2 regions of the Halomonas sp. ATBC28 genome follow, and region 1 is predicted to be linked to the other one. Evidence: predicted binding sites of a transcription regulator. Region 1 holds the regulator's gene; the other holds the start of a gene.

Region 1 (3,301 bases):
TTATCTTCCACATCGATATAGCCGCCACCAGTAGCGCTAGCTTTCCAGCGCAGGGTGATTTGGCTGCCAGCAGGCGTGTAGCGAACCGCATTAAAGGCAAGGTTAGAGACGGCGCTGCGAATCTCCTGTTCACTGCCTAACAGTCGGGCATCGCTCTCAAGGGCGACGGTAATGGTATGACGTTGATGCGATAGGGCCAGCGCATCATCACAAACGCTTTGCAGTAAAGGCTCGAGTGGCAGTGGATGATGATCTTGGCCGCCCTGGTCAATTTCCAAACGCGAGAGCAGCAATAAATCGTTGACCAGATTCTGCATCCGCTGGGTCTGTTCCTGCATTTGCTGAATACTACGTCCCAAGCGCGGCGGAAGCTGGTCGGAGATATCACTGTAGGTTTCCAAATAGCCGGAGAGAACGGTCAGCGGCGTACGTAACTCATGGGAAACGTTGGCGACAAAGTCGCGCCGCATCTGCTCAAGACGATGCAAGCGGGTGATATCGCGAGCCATCACTAAGCGTTCGTCGTCACCGTAGAGGGTAATTTGATACTGCAGGATTCGCCGTTCATCAATCGGTGAGGTGAGCGTTAACGGCTCACTGTAGTTACGCGAATTAAAATAGCTGATAAAGCCCGGGTCGCGCAGTAGGTTGGTAATGTGTTGACCACGATCATGGGCGGTTTGTAGCCCCAGCATGGCGGTGGCGGCGCTGTTCCACCATTCCAAATCACCGTGGCGATCAAGCATGACCACGCTATCACGCATTGCTTCAGACGACTCTTGAATACGTGCCAAAGTAGCCCGCAGACGGCTTTGGGTGATGCGCTGACTTTTTTGATAGCGGTATAAACGATCGAATAGCTCGCCCCACATCCCGCGAGCGGCAGGCGGTTCATCGTTAGGGTGGAGGGTGAGCCACAAATAGAGTTCGCGTAACTGTCGTAAGTGGTAAAACAGGCATCCCGCAAGCCCTGCTGCGAGCCCCAGCCCAGCCGAGCCCAACAGCCAGCCCAAGCAAGTGCCCAGCGTGGCCAGCCACGCTATTCGCCACAGCTCACGACTCCATAAACGCACATTTACACCCGTGCAGAGAAACGGTAACCGGTACCCCGAACCGTTTGGATCAGGTTTTGATGCACGTCGCCCAGCGCTTTACGCAAGCGGCGGATATGCACATCGACCGTGCGCTCTTCAACGTAAACATTGCCGCCCCACACTTGGTCAAGCAGCTGGCTACGTGTGTAAGCGCGCTCTTGGTGAGTCATAAAAAACTGCAGCAAACGGTACTCGGTGGGGCCCATTTCCAGCGCTTTGCCGTGGGCACTTACCCGGTGGCTCACCGGATCAAGCAGCAGGCCGTTAATCTCAATCGGGTCTTCAACGCCACGTGGCGTCGCACGGCGCAGCACCGCTTTTAGCCGTGCCACCAATTCCCGGGGTGAAAAAGGCTTGGTGATATAGTCATCGGCACCGGCTTCAAGCCCTTGAATTTTATTATCCTCTTCGCCTTTCGCGGTGAGCATAATAATCGGGATTTCAGCGGTGGTTTCTTCACGCTTTAGGCGTCTCGCCAGCTCAATACCGCTAGTGCCGGGCATCATCCAGTCCAGCAGCAGTAAATCGGGTTGGTGGTCGACCACCATGGCATGGGCATCCTGGGCGTTATCCGCTTCGAGCACGCGATAGTCAGCCATTTCCAGCGCTACCGCGATCATCTCGCGAATCGACGCCTCATCATCGACAATCAGAACGGTCTTGGCGGTCATACCAGAGCCTCACGGTATTCAAAGAAACTAGTTCAAAGAAAAACAGTTCAAAGATAAACAGATCAATGACATGTCAGTGACGATAACACCATGACTTGATGACAATTACATGACAATCGCCTCGATCAGCCAGCCGCAGGCCACCAACTTAGCGCGATACCGGCAAAAATCAGCAGTCCCGACCAGTGATTATTGAGAAACGCCTGGAAGCAGGCATCCCGCTCCTGGTCGCGAATTAAGCGCTGCTGATGCAGAAAAGTCGCTGCCATTGCCGCTAGCCCTAACCAGAAGAAACCACCTAAACCAACCCACCAGCCTACCCAAGCCAGCAATCCCAGGGTGGCTAGCTGGAGTAAGCCGATAATCAAACGATCCGCATTTCCAAACAGCACGGCCGTCGATTTAATGCCAATTTTTAAATCGTCGTCGCGATCGACCATGGCGTACTGGGTATCGTAGACCACTGTCCAGCACACATTAGCGCAGAATAGCAGCCATGCTTCCAGCGGCACGTGGCCGAGCACGGCGCCAAAAGCCATCGGAATTGCCCAGGAAAAAGCCGCGCCCAGCACCACCTGAGGAAAGTGGGTATAGCGCTTCATAAACGGATAAATAATCGCCAGCAGCACCCCGCCCAGCGAGAGCAGCACCGTAAACCAGTTGGTCAGTAATACCAGAATAAACGCAGCGGCCACCAGGGCGATAAACAGCAGTTGAGCTTCGGTTTCGCTGATACGGCCCGTCGCTAGCGGACGTTGTTTTGTGCGTTTCACATGCCCATCGAAGTGGCGATCCGCATAGTCATTGACCACGCAGCCCGCAGCGCGCATCACATAAACGCCGGCCACAAAAATCAGCAGCACATTTCGCCCTGGTACACCTTCCGCAGCCACCCATAATGCCCACAGCGTCGGCCACATCAAAAGCCATGTGCCTATCGGCCGATTCAAGCGCATCAGCTGTAAAAAATCTGCCACGCGAGCCCATCCCTTCGGCCGCAACAGTGAACGATCCATGCTTACCTCACGAAGAATAAGATGCAGGCGCTAGCCTAGCGCGAAGGCAGGCCAAGATCATCCGCCATCGCCGCCAAAAAATACTCTTGCACTAATAACGACAGACTGCCGTGCTTACAGCCGTGATAAAAAACAGAGCGCCTTCCCCAAGCACAGCCTTCCTGTATGCCGTTGACGCTAGCAAACTGGGGGGAATGCGTCGTTACTTCCAATGGCCCACGCACTAAACCCGGCTGGCGAAATAGCCAACTACCTAGCGAGCGCTCGCCCAGGCACTCTAGCCGTTGGCCCTTTACCTGAGAGAGCGGGGCGACCGAGCGCGCCACCACCCATGGCGTTCCATCTAAGCACAGCGCCACTTCCCGCAGCCAGGCGTAACGCTTGGCACCAATGCCCAGCGCCTGAGCCTCATCCTGGCGCGGCCAACCAACCCCCTGGCGCAACAGTCGTACTCGAAACGGCTTCTCGCCACCTGCGACCATTAAGTGGGCGGTTAACGAGTCGGTGGAGGCAACCCACT
Region 2 (3,301 bases), on a different contig from region 1:
AGATGACCGAGCGACTCAGCGCGGCAATTACTGAACACAAGTTAGAACTCTACTTTCAGCCCCAGGTGAACCTTACCAGTGGTCAGTTGACTGGTGCAGAAGCCCTGTGCCGCTGGCACGATGCCGAGTGGGGCTGGGTGAGCCCCGGCGAGTTTATTCCCCTGGCTGAAGAGCGCGGTTTGATTCGTGCCTTGGGAGACTGGGTGCTGGAAGAGTCCGCAAGGCAGCTACTGGCATGGCGTGAACAGCCTGAGGGTGGGCTGCCAGGGAGGCTATCGATCAATATTTCCGCCCAACAGTTTGCCGATCCTGAGCTTACCCACCACATTGCGCAACTCACCGCCGGCGTTTCGTCGAGCGCTATCGCCCTGGAGCTCACTGAAAGTGATTTTATGCGCGACCCAGATCAGGCCGTTGAGATCACCCACGCCATGCGACAAGCGGGCTATGCTCTCTCTATCGATGATTTCGGCACCGGCTATTCTTCGCTTTCCTACCTACGGCGCTTCGCTGCCGACGCACTGAAAATTGATATTTCCTTTGTGCGTGAAATGCTCGAAAACAAAAATGACCGCACCATTGTTCAGGCCATCATCGCCATGGCAAAAGCGCTAGAGATGAAAACCGTGGCGGAAGGCGTTGAAACGCGCGACCAAGCGAATTTGCTTGCCGCAATGGGTTGCAATGAGGCACAAGGGTACTGGTTTGGCCGCCCGCTGCCTGCCGATGAGTTTGCGACGCAGTGGTTAACTACTTAGTCTTCTAGTTTGCTCATCGTCGTCTTCTATTAGCGTCATCGTCCTGTCATCACCTTTGGCATACCCTACGCGCCGCCAACCCGCGATGAAAGGAGTGCTCCCATGCGCCTGGCCCTGTTTGATCTTGACGACACCCTCCTGGACGGAGACTGCAGCGACCGCTGGAATTTATGGATGATAGAGCAAGGCTGGATCAGCGATGCCGAAGCGTTTATGGCGCGGGCGGAGAAAATGCACCAGGCCTATCACGCGGGGAAGCTAAAGCTTGAAGAGTATTTGGCCATGACCCTAGCACCGCTGCGAGGGCGCAGAGTGAGAGATGTGCAAAAAGAGGTCGAGCGCTTTGTTGCCACGCACCTGCAACCGCGTATTTTTGAACAAGCTTGGGCCTGTCTGGAAGCGCACCGCCAGGCAGGCGATACCCTGGTACTGATTTCCGCCTCGTCACGGCATCTGGTCGAGCCGATAGCGACCACTCTGGGTATTGAACACGTGCTGGCGGTAGAGCTAAGCGTGGAGCACGGCATCAATGAAGACGCGCGCTATACCGGCGGCAGCGAGGGTATTTTTTCTTATCGTGGCGGTAAGGTGCTGCGCTTAAAACAGTGGTTGGCCGAGCAGCAGTTCACCCCTAGCCACACTACTTTCTACTCAGACTCCCGCAACGACCTCCCGCTGTTGCAGTACGTGGATTGCCCTGTAGCGGTCAATCCCGATCCAGTACTCGCTGAAGTGGCTAGCGTTGAAGGTTGGCGGCGCTTAGACTGGCGGGCGCCCTCAAGCGCTTCGTCACCTAATGCTCTGCCAGGAAAATCGGCACATGTCTGATGCCTACTATCTAAAGTTAACCGAACAGCTTCGTACCTTGATCGACCAAAATGCTGCCCTGTGGGAAGGCAAGCTTCCCGCAGAGCGGTCATTGGCCGAGCGTTTTGCCACCACTCGTGTGACCCTGCGCCAAGCGCTTTCACAGTTGGAAATGGAGGGCTTAATCCACCGCAGCAACCGGCGCGGCTGGTTTATTTCTCCTGCCCGTTTAGTTTACGACCCCACCCGTGACGCGGGCTTTAACGACTATGTACGTGCACAGGGGCGGCAGCCGCGCACGGCAGTATTGAAGCTGGAAACCCGTGCCCATCTGCCTGCCGCGCGGGCACTGAATCTGCCGGATGACCAGCCGTTTCAGCATATTCGCCGCCGCCGCTACGTGGATGACCGCGCGGTGCTGGTGGAGTCGCTGTGGGTGGTGCCCGAGCGTGCCCCAGAGTTGCTAGATATCTATAGTGGGCAATCGCTTTGGGGGCTGTTGCGCGAGCGCTGGGGGCACTACCTGGCCAATCGCTCTATTCGCATGGTCTCAGAAGCGCTTTCGCCAATGGATGCCGAAGAGCTATTCGTTGCGCCCGGCACTGCCGGGTTAAATATTAACCGTGCCATTTTAGACGACCAGCAGCGCCCTATTGAGTTTGATGAAGAGCACTGGCTGCACGATTCGCTGTGTATCAGTGTGGAGCTATCCGGTCAGCGCTAGCGGAAACGACCTAGTCGTGGTCATCATCAGTTAAAAAAACGGTCAAACAAGCGTCATCGCAGTGTCATTTAAAGCCTGCAGACTTCTGGTCTATACCAATTAGCCAGGAGCCCACCATCATGATGTCACGCCGTTTATTCCCCTCCACCTTGCTTGCAGGTGCCGCAGCCGTTGCACTTGCTTCAAACGCCCAGGCCACTGAATTAACCGTGTATACCGCCGTTGAGTCAGATGACCTGCAAAAATACGCCGAACGCTTCAGCGCGGCGCACCCGGATATCGAGATTAACTGGGTGCGCGACTCCACCGGCGTGATTACCGCCCGCCTGCTGGCCGAGAAAGACAATCCCCAGGCTGACGTGATCTGGGGCCTGGCCGCTACCAGCCTGCTGGTGTTGGAAGAGGAGGGCATGCTGGAGCGCTACGCTCCCGCTGGCGTTGAGAATCTCGACCCCAAATTTGTCGATGTGGCCTATCGTGATGGTGAAGACCCAGCTTGGGTGGGTATGGACGCCTGGGTCGCTGCTATTTGCTACAACACCATTGAGGGCGAGCGCCAGGGCGTGCCGATGCCGACCTCTTGGGAAGATCTCACCCAGCCAGAGTTTGAAGGCCATGTGATTATGCCTAACCCCAACTCGTCGGGTACCGGCTACCTGGATGTGGCCAGCTGGCTGCAGCTATGGGAAGAGGATCAGGGCTGGGATTATATGGATCGCCTGCATAACAACATTGCCCGTTACACCCATTCTGGCTCTGCTCCCTGCAGCCTGGCGGCCACCGGTGAAACCGTGGTGGGCGTGTCATTTGCTTTCCGCGGTGCGCGCTTGAAGTCCCAGGGTGCGCCTATTGAAGTTATCTTCCCTGAAGAAGGGCTGGGCTGGGATATGGAGGCCGCCGCTATTATGACTGGTACCGACAAGCAGGAAGCCGCGCAAACGCTGATGGACTGGGCAATCTCCCGCGATGCCAACGAACTCTATAACGAAGGCTATGCAGTGGTGGCCTACCC

Evidence for each region. Region 1 encodes PhoB, which activates phosphate uptake and scavenging genes when phosphate is short. Its sites were predicted from a motif close to TGTCATANNNNTGTCANA; they were not measured.
Region 2: the regulator PhoB is predicted to act here: its motif matches at 2,341-2,358, upstream of E0L35_RS19040 (putative 2-aminoethylphosphonate ABC transporter substrate-binding protein).

The regions. Positions count from the first base shown of each region.
Region 1 covers NZ_VCQL01000014.1:1,342-4,642, forward strand. The annotation lists gene phoR (phosphate regulon sensor histidine kinase PhoR) at 1-1,073, opposite strand, end outside; gene phoB (phosphate regulon transcriptional regulator PhoB) at 1,076-1,765, opposite strand; gene ubiA (4-hydroxybenzoate octaprenyltransferase) at 1,891-2,781, opposite strand; gene E0L35_RS16125 (chorismate lyase) at 2,817-3,301, opposite strand, start outside.
Region 2 covers NZ_VCQL01000018.1:9,850-13,150, reverse strand. The annotation lists gene E0L35_RS19055 (EAL domain-containing protein) at 1-758, shown strand, start outside; gene E0L35_RS19050 (HAD-IB family hydrolase) at 861-1,586, shown strand; gene E0L35_RS19045 (UTRA domain-containing protein) at 1,579-2,289, shown strand; gene E0L35_RS19040 (putative 2-aminoethylphosphonate ABC transporter substrate-binding protein) at 2,409-3,301, shown strand, end outside.